2 linked regions of the Polymorphobacter megasporae genome follow. The protein of the gene in region 1 interacts with the protein of each later gene in a pairwise test. Links are inferred from orthologs where the notes say so. Each region holds a gene or a part of one and is shown in the gene's direction. Other genes may lie near its edges. The genes, in order: gyrA and gyrB.

Region 1 (12,212 bases):
TATGCGCGCGAAGGGATGCAGCATTGTCAGGTCGCGTGGGGTGGCTATTGGTGGCCGCGTTATCTGTGCTGTTGGTGATGTGTTGGGTAATGTTCGGCGAGACGCCAGTCACGGGCGGCGAGCGTGACCCGATGATCGAGTTTCGGCAGTAAGCAATGAACCGAGGATCGCCCTGGCTTGCACGTGATTAAGGGCGTCTTAATTTCTGTGATTCGACCCGACGCTTCTGCGAGCAAGCCAGAGGCGCAGCAGTAATTGCAAATACATGGCGGCCCATCTGCACCGTCCTAGTTGGCGACTTCTCCTGACGATGGTATAACCGGCCAGCGGGAGTGGTCGGGGATGCGGTTCGCGCTGTTCATCGGATTGATCGTCGTGTGGGCGACGTCGGCGTCTGCCGAGACCGTCGGCACGTCGCAGCAGGCCCAGACCGTCGCGCCGAGCGTCGCGCTCGACCGCCCGCAGGCACTGACCTGCGGCGCGGCACCGGCCGCCGACCAGATCAACCGATTGGTCGCGGTCGTCCGGCAGATGTTTCCCGACCCGCATGGCTTCAACGCCGGGCTGGCGGCCGAGGTCGGCCAGCCTTGCCAGCGCAACCGCGCCGCGGCGTATCTCATCAACGTGATCGCAGGGAATAATTGGGCATTTACGCCCCGCCCGGGGATGGCGATGGCGTCCGCCCCGCTCGGCCCGATCGCCTGCGGCCCGTCAGCGCACAGTGCCGCGCTCAACGCCGTCATCGCCAAGATCCGCCCGCTGTTCGCCGATCCGGGTTCCTTCAACGCCAACATCGGATACCTTTCGAAGCAGCCGTGTGTCGACGGTCGCGCCACGCTGTTTGTATTCAGACTGATGGCCGACAATAATCTGGCCTTCCACCGTTGAGGCGTTGCGCCGCTGCTCTGGCGCTGCTCGCCGCCGTTGTCGCGGCCCCCGTTCCGGCGCGTCACGCGCCACCGGCCGTCACGACGACCATCGCAACCCCAGCAGCGACGACCGACACCGTGCCGCTGCTCACCGACGATCAGGCCGACCCGACCGCCGGCGATCCCGAGGTCAAGCAGCTGTCGGTCGAACTCGCACGCGGTCAGCTAAGGGCGTTGATCGGCCGCGTGCGGTTCGCTGCAGCGCTCGACGACTATCAGGCGGAGATGTATCGGCACCACCAGTTCTGGACCGATGCCGCCGCAATCGCGGTCTATGCCATCACCTTCTTCGGGCTGATCTGCGCGGGCGTCCAGTTCCGCCTGTTCGCGCGATTGCGCGGGACCGAGGTCCACGACGACGCCGCGAGCGCAGGCTCGGTCGAATTGCCGGGAGGAGCCAAGATCAACTCGCCGTTCCTCGGCGTGATCGTCCTGTTCCTGTCGCTCGGCTTTTTCTACCTCTATCTGACCAACGTTTACCCGATCCTCAGCGTCGCCGAGATCGAGGCCAAGCGCACCGCCGCGAGCAGCCAGCCCGCCGACAAATAAGCTCTAGTTACCGACGCTCCGCTTGCGGCCAGCGATCCGTGCCACCGCCAGCCCGGCGACTGCTGCCGCTCCCGCCAATCCAACCGCAAGCCACGGCCTCAGCTGGGCTTCCAGCCAAAGGCTCTGGGTGCGGACATACACGTCCTGCTTGCTGTCGATCGCGCTCGCTCGCGTCTCCCACAGATTGTCGGCGCGGTCGGCGGGAGGGTCCTTGTCGAAGGTCTGAAGTGCTTCGCCGAAGCGCTCGAGCGCAAGGTCGGTCAGCCGCGGAAAGTGCTGCGCCAGCGCGGTGCCGAGGACGCCCGTCCCGCCGATGCTCAGGCCGCGGCGCGGATTTGCGGCGGCGAAGACGATTGCGCGCGCCACCAGCCGCGGGTCGTAGATCACCGGCGGCAGCGTGATCGGATGGCCGGTGAAATTGCGCGCGTGTTCGGGGAAGGGCGTGTGGATTGCAGCCGGACGGATCAGCGTGACCGACACCGGCAGGCCGTCGGCCTCGACCTCGGTGCGGAACTCGTCGGTGAATCCCTTCACCGCGTGCTTCATCGCGCTATACGTCGCCTGCAGGATCACGGCGCGATCGGATTCGATGCTGCCAACATTGATGATCGCACCGCCGCGCTGCTTCATATGCGATAACGCCGCCAGCGAGCCGCGGACCGTGCCCCAATAGCCGACGTCGAACACCCGCCGCTGGTCGTCGACCGGCGTATCGACGACGCGTCCGATAGGAGCCGCCGCCGCGTTGTTGACCCACGTATCGATCCTGCCGAAGCGGGCGATCGCGGCGGCGCCGATGCGCTCGGCGGCATCGGGGTCGGCGATGTCGGCGGCGACGGTCTCGATCAGTGCGCCGCTGGCGGTCAGCCGCGCCTGCGCATCGGCGAGCGCTTCGCGGTTGCGGGCGGTCATCACTACTTTCGCGCCAGCCTGAGCAGCGGCTTCACAGGTGGCGAGGCCGATCCCACTCGACGCGCCTGTGACGACGATGACCTGATCGGACACGGGCTTGAGACGGACGGCGGGCATGGTAATTCCTCGGGCTGACGTCGATCAACCCCAGCCGGACGACCCCGGTTCCAGCCCTTCAAACTGGCGTTTTGCCGCGCCCGCGTCGACGTATGCTCCGGCGACGGGAGGCACGACAGGTCGACATCGATGGTTGCTAGGTCGTGGCTATTGTCGGCCTCTCGCCGCTCAGCATATTAAATGCCGCCTCGAAGGCCTTGGGTTCCTTCTTGCGGAATGAGCGGCGCATATAAATCGGCGAGAGCGGCGTGCCCCAGGGGTCCGTCTTGCGAAACCCGACGATGTCTGCGGCGACGATCGGCCCCCATTGCGCGATCTCCTGTTCCATTGTTCCCCACTTCTCGCCACTGGCCGGCACGACGTAGCCGCCGTGAACCAGCGTCACGTAGACCCACGCAGGGACTTTATTGAAGCGGCTGCCGAAGTATGACGCGAGATGCGGGTTGCGGCTCGTCGAGATATATCCCTTCAAGCATTCCTGTGAGAGCATGTTGCCAAGATGGAATTGCTCCCCTTGGGTTATTTTGCGCCACATAAGATAGTCGACAAGCAGTTTCTTGGCGTTGCCGCTCGTAATCGTTTGATCGATCGAAGCAAGAAAATCAGCCTTGGTGACGGTTCGCTTGTAACGCCGTTGCATGTAGTCGATAAAAAAGCCCGAAATTACGTTTTCGAGGTAATAGCGATCGGTTCGGCTTGACGGCGGCGAGAAGCCGCCGCTGGCGGTCAAGACCTGCGCCGGTCCGCGCGAGTCGCCGCGGAAGGTGATGGCATTCGTTCGCGGAATTTGTTTCATATAAGCCCAGTCCTCTGGGAATCCGCTTTTGGAATGTGGGTTCGTTACATTTACATGGGGATTATAAGCGGTCGTATCGCGCACCGCTGGCTGTTCTCGTCGGCCGATCGCAAGGCTGTCGGGCGCCGCTGGTTTTTCCCGTCGGCCGATCTGGACGCCGCCGCGTACCGCCCCTGCTGCGGGCTCGGCCCGTTTCCACATCGAATCGATCAACTGCTGGGTCATCATGTCGATCGGCGTATATTCGTGGGGGGTAATCGGCGTGATCTGCGGATAGGGGTGATGCTTCCCGCCACTGAGTTCGTATTTGAGCTTGGGGTTCATCGCGAAGACTTCGAACTGGGTGATCGCCCAGCCGATCTCGTTGCTGTGCTCGTCACCCGAAGTCGACTTTGGTTTATAGGCGCTGCTGAAAAAGCTCATCCTGTCATCCCCATTTGCCCCGGCCGCCGTCTGCCATGCGCGCGTTACGATATCGTAACGATAGCGACGGCTCCTTAATAGGGCGATCTTTCGGCAACCACGTCGCGCGACGGTCAGAGCGCCGGATCTCGCTTCCTCTCGCGAAAAGTCGCCGCAACACTGGTAAGGGCAACATCGCGCAGCCGAGCATGGCGCGTGGATTGGGTTGCCGCTCAAGACAGCCGGAAAAACTGGCCTTTTGCGCCCGCATCGCCTAGATATGACACCTCCGCGACAGTCGTCGCACGACAGGTAGAACCCCTTGGCCGACCCGACCACGCTTCCCCCCGGCGAACCCGATATCAAGCCGGTCTCGATCGTCACCGAGATGCGGACGAGCTTCCTCGATTACGCGATGTCCGTCATCGTCGCGCGCGCGTTGCCCGATGTCCGCGATGGCCTCAAGCCCGTCCACCGCCGCATCCTGTGGGGCGCGCACGAGAGCGGCTTCGTCGCGGGCAAGCCGTACCGCAAGTCTGCGCGCATCGTCGGCGACGTCATGGGTAAGTACCACCCGCACGGCGACAGCTCGATCTACGACGCGCTCGCGCGGATGACGCAGGACTGGTCGATGCGGCTGCCGCTGATCGACGGGCAGGGCAATTTCGGCTCGATGGACCCCGATGCCCCGGCGGCGATGCGCTATACCGAGGCGCGGCTGGCGCGGGTGGCCGACGAGCTCCTCGCCGACATCGACAAGGACACCGTCGACTTCATCGCCAACTACGACGGGTCGGAGCACGAGCCCGCTGTTCTCCCGGCGCGCTTCCCGAACCTGCTGGTCAACGGCGCGGGCGGCATCGCGGTCGGCATGGCGACCAATATCCCGCCGCACAACCTCGGCGAAGTGATCGACGCGACCCGCGCGTATATCGACAATCCGGCGATCACGATCGACGAGCTGATGGGGTTCATTCCGGGCCCCGACTTCCCGACCGCCGGGCTGCTGCTCGGCACCTCGGGCATTCGCCAGGCGTATCACGCCGGGCGCGGCAGCGTGATCATGCGCGCGCGCGCGATCGTCGAGGAGGGCAGGGGCGAGCGCCGCTCGATCGTCCTGACGGAAATCCCGTACCAGCTCGGCAAGAACGGGCTGGTCGAGAAGATCGCCGAGGCGGTCAAGGACAAGCGGATCGAGGGCGTCTCCGACCTGCGCGACGAGAGCAGCCGCGAGGGTGTTCGCGTCGTCATGGACCTCAAGCGCGACGCGGTGCCGGAGGTCGTGCTCAACCAGCTTTATCGCCACACCCCGGCGCAGTCGTCGTTCGCGATCAACATGCTCGCGATCCGCGGCGGGCGTCCCGAACTGCTCAATTTGAAGGACGTCATCGAGGCGTTCGTCAAATTCCGCGAAGAGGTCATCACCCGGCGCTCGAAGTTCGAATTGAACAAGGCGCGCGATCGGGCGCATGTGTTGATCGGGCTCGTCGTCGCGGTCGCCAACCTCGACCGCGTCGTCGTCATCATCCGCAGCAGCGCCTCGCCCGCCGAGGCCCGCGCTACGCTGATGGCCGAGCCGTTCGCGCGTGACGAGATCGCGCCATACCTGTCGCTTATCGAGGACGGCGAGACCGAGGCGACGCCGGTCGTCGACGGCCCGTACCATCTCGACGACATCCAGGTCCGCGCGATCCTCGAACTCCGCCTCGCCAAGCTGACCGCGCTCGGCCGCGACGAGATCGGCACCGAACTCAAGGAAATTTCGGTCAGCATCGCCGAGCTGCTCGAGATCCTCCGCGACCGCGCCAAGCTGTACGCCGTCCTCCGTGGGGAGCTGAACGGCTCCGATCCGTTCATCGACAAGCGTCGGACCGAGATCGTCACCGCCGGCGACGACATCGATGACGAGGACTTGATCACCCGCGAGGAGATGGTCGTGACGGTGACCATGACCGGCTACATCAAGCGCGTGCCGCTGTCCGACTATCGCGCACAAAAGCGCGGCGGCAAGGGCCGGTCGGGGATGTCGACCAAGGACGAGGACGTCGTCACCAACCTGTTCGTCACCTCGACGCACACGCCCGTCCTGTTCTTCAGCAGCGCGGGCAAGGTCTATCGCCTCAAGGTGTGGAAACTGCCGCTTGGCGGGCCGAACGCCAAGGGCCGCCCGATGGTCCACATGCTGCCGCTCGACAAGGACGAGACGATCACCACCGTCCTGCCGCTGCCCGAGGACGAGGCGGCGTGGGAACGGCTCCACGTCATGTTCGCGACCGCAAAGGGTTCGGTGCGGCGCAATTCGATGGATGCGTTCACCAACATCAATGCGAACGGCAAACTCGCGATCCGCTTCGACGACGGCGACGACGACCGGCTGATCGGGGTCGCCTTGTGCGATGCCGCCGACGACGTTCTGCTGGTGACGAAGAACCGCAAGGCGATCCGCTTCGCCGTCGAGGACGTCCGCGAATTCGTCAGCCGCACGTCGACCGGCGTGCGCGGGATCGCGCTCAACGGCGACGACGCGGTGATGTCGATGTCTGTGCTCAAGCCCTTCGATGCGACGCCGCAGGAGCGTGAGGACTATCTCCGCGCCGCCGCGTGGAAGCCCGAGCCCGGCGAACGCGCGCTGTCCGAAACCCGCATGGCGCAGTTCGCGGCGGCGGAGGAGTTCATCCTCACGGTCACCTCGAACGGCTTCGGCAAGCGGACGTCGGCGTTCGAATACCGCCAGTCGGGGCGCGGCGGGCAGGGTATCGCGACGATCGCCGACTCCGAACGCAACGGCACCGTCGTCGCGAGCTTCCCCGCGACCGACGCCGACGAAATCATGCTCGTCACCGACCAGGGCAAATTGATCCGCACCGAGGCGAAGCAGATTCGCATCATGGGTCGCGGCGCGCAGGGGGTCATGTTGTTCCGGGTCGATGGCAGCGAGCATGTCGTCTCGGCGGCGAAGATCGGCGACGAGGTGGTTGGCGAGGCTGCGGACGACACGGCTGGCTGAGGCGCTGGAACGAGCGAAACGATCGCATCCTAAATTGTCATCCCCGCGAAAGCGGGGACCCAAGGTCTCCACCTGTTGTGACTTTGGGTCCCCGCTTTCGCGGGGATGACAGCAGTTTGATACAAGAGCTACCCACCCCAGCGCTAAGCTATTGGCGAAAATACCCCCGCTACTGCCGGAAAAACCCCCGCGCCCGGAGCCACAGGAACACCGCCGCCGCCGACCCGGCGACGAGCGCCATCGCCAACGCCGTCCCATGTGCCGCCGTCGTCCACGGCAGCCCCCCGGTGTTCATTCCGAAGATCCCCGTCACCAGCGTCGCCGGCAGCAGCAGCGCGCTGAGGATCGACAGCAGATACAGGTTGTCGCTAGTCCGCGTCGCGGTCTGCATCTCCATCTCCTCGCGGAGCAGCCGGACATTGCCCTGGATCGCGAGCATGTCGCCTTCGACCGCCGCCGTCCGCTGGGCATGCTTGGCGACCGCCGGGAGCAGTTCGCGCGGCACCGCGTCGTCGTCCTCGAGCCTGGCGAGAATTGCACGCAGCCCGCTCATCTGCCGCGACACCTGGATCGACCGCTTGCGGACCACGAGCAACGCGCGCGCATCGGGCTCGTGCCCATCGTCGAGCAACGCGTCCTCCGCCGCCTGCACCGTTGCGGTCAGGTCGGCGGAGACCTCGCTCGCGACCTGCGTCACCCCCGACAGCAGCAGGTCGAGCGCCGCCGCCGTCGTCGCCGGGACCGCGCCTGCCTGGATGCGGCGATGGACGACATCGATCGCGCACAAGGGATGGAGCCGCGCGGTGACGACGCAGCCGGGCAGCAGCAGCACCGTCAGTGCGCCCATCTGCGCCGTCGCGGGCGTGTCGAAATCGCGTTCGAAATCGTGGACGATGAACGCAATCGCGTCGCCGTCGACGAGCGCTCGCTGGTGGCGATCGACCGACAGCAGCAGCTCGCGAACATCGGCGGGCAGCGCGCTATCGTCGAACCAGCGCCGCGTCCATTGGTCGGCGAGGCTGACATGGAGCCAGCGCAGCATTCCCGGCGGCGCGGCGAAGGTAATGTCGGGCAGCGCGGTTTCGATGGGCTCGGCTCCGGCCGCCGAAATGTCGAACCCCCAGATCAGCCCCCGCCGCGCGCCGACGGTCGCAGGCTCGATAGCAGCGTTCATCGATCTTCCCTCCGCTGCCCTTGCGCCGAGCGATACGCGGCGGCGGCGTTGCGGTCGAGCCGCGATGCCCCGACATCCGCCACGCTCAGCCCGAGTGCGCGGCTCCGGCCGGCGCGGGGACGCCGAACGCGCGCGACAGGCCGTGGTACAGCCGCTCGCGGCAAACGATCGTGCTCGCGACCTCGGCGATCAGCGCGGTGAAGAACAGCGGCAGGATCATGCCGCGGCTCGCCGTCGTCTCGGTGATGATGATCACCGCGGTCAGCGGCGCGCGGACGACGCCGACGAAATATCCGGTCATGCCGAGCAGGACGATCGCACCCGCCGGATCGTCGGGGAACAGCGGCGTCAGCAGGTTGCCGACGCCGGCGCCAACCGCGAGCGACGGCGCAAACACCCCGCCCGGAGCCCCCGACAGCGTCGTCGCGAGCGATGCACCGAACTTGGCGACGCCGAACCACAACGGCTGGCCGTGCCCCTCCACGAGCATCTTGGTCGCGTCATAGCCGGTGCCCCATGTCAGCCCGCCGCTGACGATCCCGAGCACCGCCACCGCCAGCCCGCACAGCGCTGCGAAGACCACCGGGCGCGACGTCAGCCGCCGCTGCCACCGCTTGTGGCCCGTGGCGAAGCCGAGGACGAGGCGGCTGAACAGCCCCCCGGCGATCCCGCCGACGATCCCCGCCGCCGGAGCCGCGAGCAGCACCGCACGCAGTGCCAACGTCTTATGCATCTCGCCGAAATAGACATAATCCCCGGCGACGCCGAGGCTGACCATCCCGGCGATCATCACCGCGCCCATGACGAGGATCGCGACGCGCTGTTCGTAGGCGGCGGCGAGCTCCTCGATCGCGAAGGCGACCCCCGCCAGCGGCGTGTTGAACGCCGCCGCGACCCCCGCCGCGCCGCCGGCGATATAGACCCCGGCGCTCAGCGGCACGCGCAACACCCGGTGGACCGCGACCATCACCGCTGCGCTCAACTGGACCGTCGGGCCCTCGCGCCCGGCCGACCCGCCCGCGAGCAAAATGCCGAGCGTCAACCCGATCTTCGCTGCCGCCGCGCGGACCGACACGAGCTTCTGGCTCTCGGGCGCATCGGGAACCCGCGCCGCGGCCATCACCTGCGGGATCCCCGACCCCCGCGCCTCGGGCACATACCGCCGCGTCAGCCAGACTACGCCTGCGAACATCGCCGGGGTCAGGAGCAGCGGCGCATACGGCGCGGCGTGGACGATCTGCACGAACCCCGCGCGAGCGAGATCGCCGCCCTTGGCAAAGGCGAGCGCGACCAGCCCGAGCACCACCGCCCCGATGCCAGTCGCCACCCGCCGCCGGACAGTGTCGACGGTGCCGGGCTCGACGGCGAAGGTACGCGTGATGCGGTCACCGAGGCGGGTGAGGAAAAGGGGAGGGGTCATTGCCGCGCGCTTGTCGTCGCGACAAGCGGGGGATGCAAGCGACGGGGTGTGCCATGATGGTGTACGCTGGTCCGCTAGCGGCTTGTCGATTGCATGCGACAGTCGGAGCGGCGATAATCGCGCATGGCCTTGTATAGAATCGATGTCGCCGCCTTCGATGTCCCAGCCGACTGGCGCGACCAGTCGATTACGGCGTTCAGGCTGCCGGCGGCACCAGATGGCGGTGATGCCAGCTTCGTCGTGACCCGCGACGACGGGAAGGGAGTCGACCCGTTTGTCGCTTATTATGACAAGCAGCGGAAAATCTGTGCCGATAGCCTGCCGGATTTCGTCGAATTGAAATCCGAGATGATCAACGTTCAGGAGCGCGACGCGGCGTGGTTCGAGTTTACGTGGTCGAAGGAGACGACGACGCTGAAGCTCAGGCAGATTTACGTCGATTGCGGCCTTTTCGTCCTGATCTTCACACTGACATGCACGCCCCGCGATCAACCGCTGTTCGAACGTCCGTGGCATGCGCTGATGAGCACGATCGTGTTCGATCGCCTCGACACGACTCCCACTTTCCCAGTTCGCTGAATGACGGCGACTGCTCAGGCGGCAGCGCGGATCGAAGATGAGATCGCGCATGGTTTCGGCCTCGCGGCGATGGTCGCGGGGGCGCTCGTTGGTGTCCTGGCGGGTGCCGCGGTCGTCGCGGCGACCGCGGCAACGGGCGGACTGGCGGCGGTCGTTATCGCCGGAGCGGTGGCGGGGGGTGGACTTGCCGGCGGGCAGATAATGTCCGGGCTGTCGACGATCTTCAATTTGCCGGAGCCGACGACCGGCAAGATCGCAACGGGGTCCCCTAACGTCAAAACCAACAAGCGATTTGCCGTTCGCGTGACCGACGATGTTGCCGATGGCTGTAGCGGTGCGCCGATCAATCACCCGCCATGGCCATTTACAATCGCGGTTCAGGAGGGCTCCGCGACCGTCAAGATCAACGGTCTGCCGGCCGCCCGGCTGACATCGAAGCTGACGTGCGGCGCTCATATCAAGACCGGGTCGCCCAATGTCGTGATCGGCGGGGAAACAAAGCGTGCCGGTTTCGTGTTCGATCTCGAAGCCTGGACCAAGACCGGGCTCGAGGTGCTCGGTATGGGTGCCGCCATCGGTGGTGCCCTGTTTGCGGCGGCGGTTGGTGCCGCGGCGTTCGGCGGCTACCTCGCAATCGGCGCCCTCGGCTATGGCGGGATGGAGGGACTCGGCAAGATCGGCGATGCCCTCGGGCCGGGATATCGCGATCTGCTGCAAGGCGTCGCCGGAATGGGCCTCATCGTCGCCAGCCCGAAGCTGGCGGGCGAGGGACAGACGATCGGCGACCGTGCGAGAATCACCAAGCTATCGAATGAGGGCAAGATCGACGAGGCGCGCGCCATCCTACAACGCCATGTCGATGCCGGGAATTCGAAAGCGGTCGTCGACCGGCTCGATGTTTCGTCACCGCGCGACGGCGGCCATCTTTGGTCGGGAAATGGTGACGCGGCCAAAGCATATGCGACCGCTCACGGCGGGGTTACGTTGGAGGGAACACCGGGCGGTCGTGTAATCGACGGCTGGTCAGACCTGAACACCAAGATGCCTTGGACGAGCGGCGGCAAGGAAGTCTGGGGCGGCGTCTCGGAAAATTATGCGAAGGGATTGTCGGGCGACGTCACCGCGGTGCAGACCCCGACCAAGGCGGCGGTAGGCGGCGGCGATATTTTCAAGGAATACGAATGGCCCGAGGTCCAAAAGGGGTTGGCGAGCGGCAGGATCACCGACTTTAAGGTCGATCCCACTCTCCCCGAACCGCCGCCGCGGACCGGTCCATGAGAAAGGCGATACAGCGATGACCATGGACCGGTTTCAGCGCCAATATGCGGCGCAGGGGCGCGAAAAAGCCGACGGCTATTCCCCCGCCGATTTCGCCGAGATGACGGATGCGGAGCGCGTGACTGCGCGCGACATGATGTTGAAACGCTCCCTTGCCGGGGACACGGTCGACCTGATGGGCCTCCGCTACGTTGGCGATGCCGGCACGGTCGCTGCCCTGCGGCAGGCCGCGTCGCGGGTCGCCTCGTTCGACTGGCGGTGGGATGTGATCCGGCACGAGGTCTTGTTCGATCTGACGCAGGACAAGGCCTATCTTTTCGACCTTGCGACGTATCTCGACGGACGTGATGGGCGTGCGCAGGAAGGGGCGGCCAACGCCCTGGCATGGCGGGTCCTGCCGCGCGACGCCGAGCCGTTCCTCGTCGATCGGATGTGCGATGGTCGTCACGAGGGCGCGATGCTCGGGTTGATGCAGGCATGGCTGGGTTTGCGCGCCGCAGCAGTCTGCGATCCGATGTGCTTTCAGCGACATCTTCCGCTGATCCGGGCGGTAACCGGCGCCGCACCGGCCCGCCGCCGTCAACTGCTCGCGGCTGAACTCACAGTCTGACGGCCTGGCCGTGCGCTAACGCCCGCCCTGCCGCCGCGCACCTCGCGCAGCCTTCGCCTTCGCAAACCGCGTCGTCCGTGTCCCCGGCGCTCCTCCCACCGCGCGGCCCTTCACCGGAGCGACCTTCGCCCCGGTGCTCGGCAGCCCGAGGTCGTCCGCTTCCAGTCGTCGGATCTGATCGCGCACGGCAGCGGCGATCTCGAAGTCGAGGTTGGCGGCGGCGGTTTGCATCTGCTTTTCGAGGTCGGCGATGTACGCCTTGAGGTTGTGGCCGACGAGGTTCGGGGTCTCGTCGTCGCCGGTGTCGACCACCACGCCGTCGCGCATCGACACGTCGGCGAGGACGTCGGAGATGTTGCGCTTGATCGTCGTCGGGGTGATGCCGTGTTCGAGGTTGTAGCTTTCCTGGCGTGACCGGCGGCGGTCGGTTTCGGCCATC
Region 2 (12,062 bases), 3.0 Mb from region 1 along the record:
CGCGGCACCCGGCGGCGCGGTCCAGATCGGCACGGGCACCGATGCCGCTGCTCCTGACCGGCGAGTGGTGCGGATCAACGGCGCGGCGGCGCCGATTGCGCGGCTGGGCGAGTGGCTCGGCGTGCTGTGGCTGACCCCGGCGATGGATCGGCTGTTCGTCGATACCGCGAGCGCGCGCCGCCGTTTTCTCGACCGCCTCGTCCTCGCGCTCGAACCGGGCCACGGCGGCGAGGTCACGCGCTACGACGCGGCGATGCGCGCCCGGACCCGATTGCTGACCGGCGAACTCTCCGCCGACCCGGTGTGGCTCGCGGGGCTCGAGCGGGCGATGGCCGAGCATGGTGCAGCGGTCGCCCGCGCCCGCGAGGCGACAGTCGCCGCGCTCGGTGACGCGCTCGCTGTCGCCCCTGGGGACTTTCCCCGCGCGACCGTGATCCTCGACATGCAAGCGAGCCCCGATCTTGCCGCCACGCTCGCGCGCAACCGCGCCGTCGATGCCGCCGCCGGGCGCGCAACCGCCGGGCCGCACCGCGCCGACCTGATCGTGACCAACGCCGCCAAGGCGCAGCCCGCCGCGCGCAGTTCGACCGGCGAGCAGAAGGCACTCCTCCTCGGCCTCGTCCTCGCCCATGCCGGGCTTGTTGCGAGCCGGACCGGACGCCCGCCGATCCTCCTCCTCGACGAGGTTGCCGCGCACTTGGATCCCGCGCGCCGCGGCGCATTGTTCGACCGGCTCGCGGCGGGCGGCGGGCAGGTCTGGCTGACCGGCACCGAGGCGGAATTGTTCGCCGGGCTGGACGCCCAGCGCCTCGTCATCGAGCACGGGATCGTCGCTCAGTAGGCCTGTGCTTTGGCCTCGCGTACGCGCGCGGGAGTCCCTATATGGATGTGACAGTTCCGCGCGGTTCTCGCAGCGTTAAGGGTTCACATTTGTCCGACGAAACCAACATGGCCGAGGCTGATTACGGCGCGGATTCGATTCAGGTCCTCCGCGGTCTCGACGCAGTCCGCAAGCGACCCGGCATGTACATCGGCGATACCGACGACGGCTCGGGCCTCCACCATATGGTCTTCGAAGTCAGCGACAATGCGATCGACGAAGCCCTCGCCGGCTATTGCGACCGGATCGACATTCGCCTCAACGCCGACGGCAGCGTCACCGTCGCCGACAACGGCCGCGGCATCCCGACCGGCATCCACTCCGAAGAAGGCGTCAGCGCCGCCGAACTCGTGATGACCCAGCTCCACGCGGGCGGCAAGTTCAACAATTCGGACGAGAACGCGTACAAGGTTTCGGGCGGCCTTCACGGCGTCGGCGTCAGCGTCGTCAACGCCTTGTCCGAATATCTCATCCTCCGCATCTGGCGCGAGGGCCACGAACACAGCATGACGTTCAAGAACGGCGACCCGCAGGCGCCGCTCGCAATCGTCGGGCCGCAAGGCGACCGCCGCGGCACCGAGGTGACCTTCCTGCCGTCGCCGGTGACCTTCAAGATCGTCGAGTTCGACTTCGCCAAGCTCGAGCACCGCTTTCGTGAACTTGCGTTCCTCAACTCGGGCGTCCGGCTGTTCCTGACCGACGCACGCCATGCCGAACACGTCACCACCGAGCTGTATTACGAGGGTGGCATCGCCGCCTTCGTCGCCTATCTCGACAAGTCGAAGACGTCGCTGATCCCGGCGCCGGTCGCGATTCACGGTGAGCGCGACGACATCTCGATCGACGTCGCACTCGAATGGAACGACTCGTATTACGAGCAGGTCCTCTGCTTCACCAACAACATCCCGCAGCGTGATGGCGGCACTCATCTCGCGGCGTTCCGCGCGGCGCTGACCCGCACCCTCAACACGTACGCCGAGAAGTCGGGCGTGTTGAAGAAGGAGAAGGTGACGCTGACCGGCGACGACATGCGCGAAGGGCTGACCGCGATCATCTCGGTCAAGCTGCCCGACCCCAAGTTCAGCAGCCAGACCAAGGACAAGCTCGTCAGCTCCGAAGTCCGCCAGCCGCTCGAAGCGCTGATCGCCGACAAGCTTGCCGAGTGGCTCGAGGAAAACCCGAACCACGCCAAGACGATCATTTCGAAGATCATCGACGCCGCTGCCGCGCGCGAGGCGGCTAAGAAGGCGCGCGACCTGACCCGGCGCAAGGGCGCGCTCGACATCGCCTCGCTCCCGGGCAAGCTCGCCGACTGCCAGGAGCGCGACCCCGCCAAGTCCGAGCTGTTCCTCGTCGAGGGTGACTCGGCCGGAGGCTCGGCAAAGCAAGGGCGCAACCGCGCGTACCAGGCGATTCTGCCGTTGCGCGGCAAGATCCTCAACGTCGAGCGCGCGCGCTTCGACCGGATGCTGTCGAGTCGCGAAATCGGGACGATGATCCAGGCGCTCGGCTGCGGCATCGGCCGCGATGAGTTCAAGATCGAGAAACTGCGCTATCACAAGGTCGTCATCATGACCGACGCCGACGTCGACGGCGCGCATATCCGGACGCTGCTGCTGACGTTCTTCTACCGCCAGATGCCCGAGCTGATCCATGGCGGCTATCTCTACATCGCCCAGCCGCCGCTCTATAAGGTCAGCCGCGGCCGGTCGGAGGTCTATCTCAAGGACAATCCCGCGCTCGACGACTATCTCGTCGACAGCGGCCTCAATGGGCTGCTCCTCGAAACATCGAGCGGCGAACGGCGCGGCGGCGACGACCTGCGCGCGCTGACCGAACACGCGCGCCGCCTCAAGACGCTGATGACCTATGTCCCGCAGCGCTACGACCCGCGCGTCATCGAGGCGCTCGCGCTGACCGGCGGCCTCGCCCCCGATCTCGACCGCGCCGGGCTCGCCGCCGCCGCATCGCGGACCGCGGCATGGCTCGACCTGACCGACGACGTCCAGGGCTGGGTCGCCGAACCCGCAGTCGACGGCGGTTATCATCTCAGCCGGGCGCTCCGCGGCGTCACCGACCATTATATCGTCGATCCCGCGCTGCTCGCCTCGGCGGAGGCGCGCAAGCTCCACGCCCTGGGGTCGGAGGAGGCGGCAACCTACGCCGCCCCGGCAAAGCTCGGGGAGCGTATCGTCCGTCGCCCGTCCGAACTGCTCGACGCGGTACTCGATGCCGGTCGCAAGGGGCTAAGCATCCAGCGCTACAAGGGGCTCGGCGAGATGAACGCCGAACAACTGTGGGAAACGACGCTCGACCCGCAGGCGCGCGCACTGTTGCGTGTCACCGCCGACGACCTTGAAGGGGCAAATCTGACCTTCGAAACGCTCATGGGGGAGGTCGTCGAACCGCGTCGCGCCTTTATCCAGGACAACGCCCTGTCGGTGGCAAACCTCGACGTTTGATAGAGCCATTCAAATGGCTCTTCGAAAACTGTCGGGATTCTTTACACCACCGAAACGGATAGCGGGACACGTCGTTACGCGATCGTACTAAATCAACACGTTACGTTATCGTAACGTGTTGGCACGGTCCTTGCTCATATTCTCCGGGAGAGCACCAAAGATCAGTTCCCGGAGAATTTTGATGAACCGCACCACCGCCGCCTCACTTGCCGCGCTCGCCGCAGCGCTCGCGATCACGACGCCGGCCTCGGCCGCGCTGACGATCTTCGCCGCTTCCGATGCGACGACGAACAGCATCGGCTACACCAACCAGGACACCTACACCGACACCAGCAATGCCGCGACGACGGTGTCACACTCCGCTGTAGCTCCGGCCACGATCCACGGCACCTATACCGCTGCACAGGTCGGCAAGACGATCACCGTCAAGGCGGTGACTGTTGTCCATCCTGCGGTGACGACGAATAACCCCGACGGCACGACGACGACGTCGGCCTACACCTCGACGACGACTGCGGGCTATTCCTACAAGGTTACCGCAGCGGGTACGGCCGGCACCGGGACCGCAACCAAGACTGTTCCGGCGTATCTCGCGACCACGGCGGGGGCGTCCGTCGTTCACAAGCTGAGCGGCAACGCCGGTGTGCTTTCGAACATCTCGAACGTTTCGACCGGAGCCTATGCCGGGTCGACCCTCACGAACTTCAGCTTCTTGAACAACGCGCTAGCAAGTTCGGTTAACAGCAAGGCCTCTTACTTCACGCTGACCGCGACGTCGTCGACCCAGGCGACCTCAACCACGATCCCCGGCTTCGGCACGTTCCTGACCCAGCCGCTCCTGACGGGCACATTCCAGTTCCTGTCGGCAACCGCCTTCAACATCGGCAACTATCATGTCAGCGTCGGTGACGTTTTCCTGAGCGGCAGCTTCAGCGGTGCCGGCATCGGTGCGTTGCTCAACGGGTCGACGGCGAGCATCCTCGCGTCATCGGCTGCAGGGAACAGCGTGACCTTCAACGACAGCGCGTTCCTCAACTTCACCAATGTCGTTCACACCGATGCCACGTTCAACATGAATGCTATCGGGGGCGGGGTCGGCGTTTCAAACTCGAAGAGCTCGCTTAAGAGCTTCACGTCGTCGGGGTCGACCCAGTTCGCTTCAGACCCGACGCCGCTTGTCGCGCTCGTACCTGAGCCCGCCATGTGGGGTCTCCTCGTCGTTGGCTTCGGCATGGTCGGTTTCCAGACCCGCCGCCGTCACCGCGCGACGAGCGTGACGGCCTAAACAGCCTTCAACCGCGCCGCATGGCGCGGATTATTCGAGAAAACGCGCACTCCGGTGCGCGTTTTTTTGTGGTTTGTGGCCTGGCTGGCGCCCTTGAGCTAGGGATGGCACGGCCAGTGCAAGCTCGGATTCGCGCAGACGAGCGTCGAAGCGAATGATTATAGTTCGGGCTGCAATACACCCTCTCTGTGCAACGTTCATCCAAACGGTGCATCCGTGTGCGATGCGCCGATAAGTTGGGGAGTGCCCGATCGCCCACGGCAGCCGCCCTCAGTTCGCGGAATCCTTGCGGTCAAAAACCGCTGTCCTACAGGACCATTGACCCCCTAGCGTCAACGGATGAACCGATTTGCCCCACAGCAAGACGCCACCACGCTCGCGGCTGAAAGGCCCAACCCTGCTCGCGAAGGTGCAATCCGGTCGGGCTCTTCTTCCCGATCATCGATGTCCGGTGCTAATCCGCGCTCGTCGCTCGATGGATATTGTCTGTGATGCCGACATTGCGTGCACGTCACGATGGCTGGACCGAGGCTCGGCAAGCAGTTTTTCTCGCTGCACTCAACAGCGGCGCGGGGATTGCAACCGCGGCGACCGCCGCCGGTATGTCGCGCGAGAGCGCTTCGCGCCTGCGCCGTAACCCGCGCGCCGCAGATTTCGCGGCACGCTGGGACGAAATCGACTCGACGAACACGGCAGGTCGTGACCTGACGGCGCTGCTGAACGACGAGAATTACGTGTCCGCGCGGACCGTCGGCAACAGCCGGATGGAAATTCGCTCCACCGAACCCCGCTTTGACAGCTGGCTCGTCCGGCGACTTAACTCGATGCAGAAAACGACGTCCAAAAGTGTGAACTTCGTGTGACCTTTCACCGATGCCACGTGAGCGCCACCGAGCGAGACGGGCCGCGGAGGGTGGCTATACCACCCTCCGCGCGCGCCGGATCAGACCTGCGGTGCGGGCTCGCCGAAGCCGCCGCGACGACCGGTCTTAGGGATCGCCGACAGCCCGGCACCGAGCGCCACCGGGGTCGTCGAGCGAATGTCGTTGCGGTCGACCCGCTCACCCGCCAGCACCCGCTTGATCTCGTCACCCGACAGCGTCTCGAGCTCGATCAATGCTCCGGCCAGCGCGTGAAGTTGGTCGATGTTATCGCTCAGCACCTGCTTCGCGCGCTCATAGCCGTGCGTGACGATCGACTTGACCTCGGAATCGATCATCCTTGCGGTCTCCTCGGACACATTCTGGGTCCGGGTGACGCTGTGCCCGAGGAACACTTCCTCCTGGTTGTCGCCGTACTTGAGCGGCCCGAGCTTGTCGGACATGCCCCACTGGGTGACCATGTTCTTGGCGAGGTCGGTCGCATAGCTGATATCCGACGACGCGCCGCTCGACACCTTATCGTGGCCGAAGATCAGTTCTTCGGCGACGCGCCCGCCCATCGACACCGACAGGTTGGCGTACATCTTGTCGCGATGGTACGAATAGCTGTCGCGCTCGGGCAGCCGCATGACCATGCCGAGGGCACGGCCGCGCGGGATGATCGTCGCCTTGTGAATCGGGTCCGACGCGGCCTCGTGACACGACACGACCGCGTGGCCAGCCTCGTGATACGCCGTCATCTTCTTTTCTTCGTCAGTCATGACCATCGACCGGCGCTCGGCACCCATCATGACCTTGTCCTTGGCATCCTCGAACTCCTGCATCGCGACGAGCCGCTTGCCGCGACGGGCTGCCAGCAGCGCCGCCTCGTTGACGAGGTTGGCGAGATCGGCACCCGAGAAACCCGGGGTGCCGCGCGCGATGACCCGGCCGTTGACGTCGGGGGCGAGCGGGACCTTCTTCATGTGGACCGCGAGGATCTTCTCGCGCCCCTCGATGTCGGGACGACCTACGATGACCTGGCGGTCGAAACGGCCCGGACGCAGCAGCGCGGGGTCGAGGACGTCGGGGCGGTTGGTCGCCGCAACGATGATGATCCCTTCGTTGCCGTCGAAGCCGTCCATCTCGACGAGGAGCTGGTTGAGCGTCTGCTCGCGCTCGTCGTTACCACCGCCGAGACCCGCGCCACGGCTACGGCCGACGGCATCGATCTCGTCGATGAAGATGATGCACGGTGCCGACTTCTTGCCCTGCTCGAACATGTCGCGAACCCGGCTCGCGCCGACCCCGACGAACATTTCGACGAAGTCCGACCCGGAGATGTTGAAGAACGGCACGTTGGCTTCGCCGGCAATCGCGCGGGCAAGCAGCGTCTTGCCGGTACCCGGCGGGCCGACGAGCAATGCGCCCTTTGGGATCTTGCCGCCGAGGCGGTTGAACTTCGACGGGTCCTTGAGGAACTCGACGATCTCCTGAAGCTCCTCGCGCGCCTCGTCGATACCGGCGACGTCGTCGAAGGTAACGCGGCCTTCCTTCTGCTGGAGCAGCTTTGCGCGCGACTTGCCGAAGCCCATCGCGCCCTTGCCCGCACCGTTCTGCATCTGGCGCATGACGAGCATCCAGATGCCGATCATGATGATGAAGGGCAGCATCGTGACGACCAGCTGACCGAGCAGCGAGCGGCCTTCCTCGGGCTTGGCATCGAAGCGGACACCCTTTTCACGCAGATGCTGGACGAGCTGGGTGTCACCGGGGTTGTAGGTGGTGAATTCCTCGTCGGTCGTCAGCTTGCCAACGATCTCGGAGCCGCGAATCTCGACCGATTTGATCGCGCCATCATCGATCTTCGTCAGGAAATCCGAATAGCCGAGCTTGCCCGTAGCCGTCGCGGTCGACGGCCCTTGGACCAGAGTCACGACAACGGCGAGGACGAGCAGGATGACGACCCACAAGCCAAGGCTCTTGATCCACGGATTCGGCGGGCGCTTTTCGGCCATAATACGGCACTTTCGGTTCGGCGGCTGAACGACGAAGATAGGCATGTTACGCGCCCGCGCAATCGTTTCGCGGGTTTTGATGGTAAAGAAGCGTCGTCCGGTCGCATCTTCCCCCGATTACCGGCGCGGCGCGGCGACCTTGGCAGCCCAAATTGCGTCGCTGGCGGTCGCGCGAGCGGTCACTGCGACTCCGGCGATCGTGCCGCCGAGTCCAGCATCGAGGCGTCCGAGCAGCCGTTCGACAGCGGGCCCGCGCGGCGTGGCAGCGGGCGCGAGGACTGCGACAGCGCGGACGAGGAGGCGTCGCGCCAGCTCGCGCGGCAAGCCGGCAGCATCGATGGTAATGTCCGCCGCGCTTACCGTGACCCGCCCGCGCCAAGCGATGTCGGCGGTCCAGACCAGCGCGGCTTCGACCTCGGCGAGATGCGCCGCGCTTGCGGCAAGGCGTTCGGGCGCGAGCCACGAGGCGGCAGCAAGAACGGTCCGCGCCTGCGTCCGGTCGTAGCGCGGAGACCGATTCGAGGGGTCGTCGACCGCGACCCATCCCGCAGCGGCGACGACGTCGGCAAGGTCGGTTTTGGTTGCTTCGAGGAGCGGGCGGAGCAAGGCGACTCCGGGGGAAAGCGGGCGCCGCGCGCGAATTCCGGCGAGGCCGTTGCTCCCGCTGCCGCGCGCCAGTCGTAACAACAGGGTCTCGGCCTGGTCGCCCTGATGGTGCGCGGTCGCGAGCCAGCCGATGCCATGCGCGAGGCAGTGGTCGGTCATCAGGCGGTAGCGCGCGGCCCGTGCCGCGGCCTGAAGGTTGGACGCGGGACGGGGCTCATCCCAGCGGAGCGTCGTGTGAATGATGCCAAGCGAAGCGGCGTAGGTCGCGACCACCGCCGCTTCGCCAGCCGACTCGGGGCGAAGGCCGTGATCGACGGTCAAGACGCGAAGTCGGCAGCCGAACACGCGATGAGCCAGCAGCATCAGCGCAAGGCTGTCGGGACCACCCGAGACTGCGACGGCGATCGCCTCGTCATCGTGCAAGCGCCGTCCGATCAATGCCGCGACGGTGGCGGCAAGGTCGGGCGTCAACGTCGGGTCAGGCGTCGCACTTTGCATCCTTGCGCGACTTCGCGGCCGCCGACTTGAGCGCCGGGGTCAATGTCTCGCCGTACACCGATTCGAGCTCATTCAGCGATCGGCACGCCTGGTCGGGCTTCTTGAGCGCGGCGAGCGCGTTGCCGAGCCACAACAGGCTGTCGGGCGCGCGGTCGCCCTTCGGATATTTTTGATAGCCGTCGAGGAAGGCCTTCGCCGCCTGGGCAAAGCTGTCCTGCGCCATGAAGCTACGCCCGAGCCAATATTGCGCGTTGCTGGCGCGCGCCGACTTGGGATTGTTGGTCAGGAAGTCCTGCATCGCCGTCTCGGCGCGCGAATAATCCTTGGCGACATAAAGCGCGTAGGCGGCGCGCCACGTGTCCTCGATCGAAGCCGGGGTCGCCGCGACATCGGGCTTGGCGGGGGGCTTGGCCGGAGTGCGGATCGGGGGAGCGACTGCGGCGTCGGGCGCGGCAACCGGCGCGGCGTCGGCAGCCGGAGCGACTGTCTTGGGTCCCTCGATCGCGGTCAGCCGGAATTCGGTGTCGCCGCGGAACTTGGTCAGCGTCTCGTCGAGCTGGCGCAGCTTGAACTGCGCTTCCTCGACCTGGCCCGTCAGCGTCCGTTGCTGGCGTTCGAGCGCATCGACGCGCGCGGTCAGGTCGGCGAGCGCAGAACTTGCCGGCGTGCCGATCGGTTCGGCGGGCGCGCTCGTCGCGGGCGCGATCTCGGGCGTGAAAAAACGCGGATCGCCGCCGGGAAAGACTTTGCGCTGGACCGCGCGCATCTGGGTTTCGAGCGTGCCGACGCGCTTATCGAGCCGCTCGTCCTGCGCGAACGCAGGTGTGGCGAGCAGCAGCATGGCGAGAACGATGGCCTTCATCGCGGCGTGGCCGGGGCGGCGAGGCGCGCACGGAGGTCGGCGGCGTCGAGGCTGACGTTCTTGACCGTTTCGACCGGCCCGCCGAGCGACGGCAACGCGCGCCCGTCGACGCTGATCTGGAGCGCCCCGGCGCGTCCGGTCCACAGTCGCTGCCCCGGCACCGGCGTCACCTCGTAATGCTCGCCCTTCGCCAGGACGCCGGTCTTGACGGTGACGACCTTGCGCGCGGTGGCATCGTATGCCGAGATGCGGAACCACGCATCGTCGCTCGCAGTGATGACGATGTGGCCGCTTCCCGGCGCGGCGGGCGACATGGCAACGGGGGCAACGGCCGGAGTGACTGCAGGTGAGGTGGGCACCTCTGCAGCGGGCGTGCCGGCGATTGCCGTCGAATCGGCTGCAGGGGGTGTGGCCGGGCTGGCGGCTGCGGTCTCGGCGGGCGACACCACGGGCGGCGCCGCTGCGACGACCGGCGCAGAGGTCGGGCGCGAGGCGCCATCGAACGCGCCTGCGCTCCACGCGACGACGGCGGCAATGACGGCGAGCACCGCGACGATGCTCACGGTCACCAGTCCGCGCGGGGGCAGGCGGCGTTCGTCGAGCGGCGACATCGGCGGCGGCGCGGGGACGTGCGCGACCTTGCTCGTCTCGGCGCGAAACTGGGCACCGGCGGCTTCCGGATCGACGCCGACCGCGCGAGCGAAGGCTTTTACGAACCCGATCGCATACGGCAGCGCGGGTAAGGAATCATGAGCGTCGGCCTCGATCGCCGCAAGATGGCGGACGGGGACGCGCGTATCGCGGGCGATGTCGATCAGTTCCAGCCCGGCAGCAGTTCGCGCATCGCCGAGAATTGCGCCGACGCGGCGGCCATGAGCAAAATCGTCGCCTGCGGCAGTGACTTCGGTGTCCACGGCGTTTCCTTGACTCGGCAAGCCCTTAACCCGGCAGGCCAGGGTTCGGCAGCCCTTGGCTCAGCGGGGGGCAAACTCGCTTGGGGACGCCGCGAAGTCAATCGCTGGCGGTGCGCGGGTCATGGCGTGGTAACGGTCTCTCCGGTCCGCCCTTGTTGCGACGCAGCAGTTAGCGTAAGGGCGCGCTCGACCCTTCGACCCCGATATTCAGGATTTACCACATGCGCTTGCGCAATGTCGCGATCATCGCGCACGTCGACCATGGCAAGACGACCCTCGTCGACCAGATGTTCCGCCAGTCCGGGACGTTCCGCGACAACCAGCGCGTCGCCGAACGGGCGATGGATTCGAACGAGCTCGAGAAAGAGCGCGGCATCACGATCCTTGCCAAGTGCACGAGCGTCGAGTGGACCGATCCGACGACGCATGAGACGACGCACATCAACATCGTCGACACGCCGGGCCACGCCGACTTCGGCGGTGAGGTCGAGCGCATCCTGTCGATGGTCGACGGTGTCATCCTGCTCGTCGACGCTGCCGAAGGACCGATGCCGCAGACCAAGTTCGTCACCGGCAAAGCGCTAGCGCTTGGGTTGAAGCCGATCGTCGTCGTCAACAAGATCGACCGCCAGGACGCCCGCGCGCAGGAAGTCCTCGACGAGGTGTTCGACCTCTTCGTCACGCTCGAAGCATCCGACGAGCAGCTCGAATTCCCCGTCCTGTTCGCGTCGGGGCGCAACGGTTACGTCGGCTATAATAGCGATGTCCGCTCGGGCGATCTGACGCCGCTGTTCGAGACCGTCGTCCGGCACGTCCCGCCCCCCGCCGCCGATGTCGACGGCCCGTTCAAGATGCTCGTGTCGCTGCTCGACCGCGATTCGTTCGTCGGCCGCATCCTGACCGGGCGTATCCTGTCGGGGACGCTCAAGCTCAACATGCCGATCCGCGCGCTCAACCCCGACGGCTCGGTTGCAGAGGAAGGTCGCGCCGCGAAGATCTTCGCTTTCCAAGGCCTCGAGCGCGTTCCGGTCGAGGAAGCCCATGCCGGCGACATCATCGCCATCGCCGGGCTGACCAAGGCGACCGTTGCCGACACGATCGCCGACATCAGCGTCACCGAACCGCTCCACGCCCAGCCGATCGATCCGCCGACGCTTGCGATGACGTTCAGCGTGAACGATTCGCCGTATGCCGGCCGCGACGGCAGCAAGGTGACGAGCCGTATGATCGCCGACCGGTTGAAGCGCGAAGCCGAGGGCAACGTCGCAGTTCGAGTCACCGAATCGGCTGAAAAGGATAGCTTCGAAGTCGCCGGGCGCGGCGAGCTCCAGCTCGGCGTGCTTATCGAAACGATGCGCCGCGAAGGTTTCGAGCTGTCGATCAGCCGCCCGCGCGTCCTGTTCGCGACCGACGAAGCCGGCAAGCGGACCGAGCCGTACGAGACCGTCATGATCGACGTCGACGAGCAATATTCGGGAACCGTCGTCGAGAAGATGGCGAGCCGCAAGGCCGAGATGACCGACATGCGCCCCAGCGGCGGCGGCAAGACCCGGCTGACCTTCCGCGCCCCGGCGCGCGGTTTGATCGGCTATCACGGTGAGTTCCTGTCGGACACGCGCGGCACCGGCATCATGAACCGCCTGTTCGACAGCTATGGCCCGTACAAGGGTCCGATTT

What was found.
Region 2: the proteins of gyrA (region 1) and gyrB interact in binary tests that used the Escherichia coli proteins (3 or more experiments, as listed by UniProt). The link is inferred for Polymorphobacter megasporae from one-to-one orthologs.

What each region holds. Positions count from the first base shown.
Region 1 is NZ_CP081848.1:3,190,895-3,203,106, reverse strand. Bases 3,691-6,912 are described here. They hold gyrA (DNA gyrase subunit A), read left to right. Parts: upstream 3,691-4,027; coding sequence 4,028-6,712; downstream 6,713-6,912. Other genes in these bases: KTC28_RS14945 (CorA family divalent cation transporter), read right to left, coding at 6,882-6,912; KTC28_RS14955 (hypothetical protein), read right to left, coding at 3,691-3,726. Also shown: KTC28_RS14970 (hypothetical protein), read left to right, coding at 343-888; KTC28_RS14965 (hypothetical protein), read left to right, coding at 885-1,478; KTC28_RS14960 (SDR family oxidoreductase), read right to left, coding at 1,482-2,507; more of KTC28_RS14955, read right to left, coding at 2,644-3,690; more of KTC28_RS14945, read right to left, coding at 6,913-7,886; KTC28_RS14940 (chloride channel protein), read right to left, coding at 7,972-9,306; KTC28_RS14935 (DcrB-related protein), read left to right, coding at 9,430-9,885; KTC28_RS23175 (PAAR domain-containing protein), read left to right, coding at 9,886-11,163; KTC28_RS14925 (hypothetical protein), read left to right, coding at 11,180-11,773; excinuclease ABC subunit UvrB, read right to left, coding at 11,789-12,212. UniProt on the Escherichia coli protein: A type II topoisomerase that negatively supercoils closed circular double-stranded (ds) DNA in an ATP-dependent manner to maintain chromosomes in an underwound state.
Region 2 is NZ_CP081848.1:186,025-198,086, reverse strand. What follows is about bases 574-3,645. They hold gyrB (DNA topoisomerase (ATP-hydrolyzing) subunit B), read left to right. Parts: upstream 574-948; coding sequence 949-3,342; downstream 3,343-3,645. Other genes in these bases: KTC28_RS00950 (PEP-CTERM sorting domain-containing protein), read left to right, coding at 3,524-3,645; recF (DNA replication/repair protein RecF), read left to right, coding at 574-841. In the rest of the region: more of recF, read left to right, coding at 1-573; more of KTC28_RS00950, read left to right, coding at 3,646-4,627; KTC28_RS00945 (hypothetical protein), read left to right, coding at 5,116-5,490; ATP-dependent zinc metalloprotease FtsH, read right to left, coding at 5,571-7,505; tRNA lysidine(34) synthetase TilS, read right to left, coding at 7,623-8,609; tol-pal system protein YbgF, read right to left, coding at 8,590-9,471; KTC28_RS00925 (helix-turn-helix domain-containing protein), read right to left, coding at 9,468-10,385; translational GTPase TypA, read left to right, coding at 10,607-12,062. UniProt on the Escherichia coli protein: DNA gyrase negatively supercoils closed circular double-stranded DNA in an ATP-dependent manner to maintain chromosomes in an underwound state.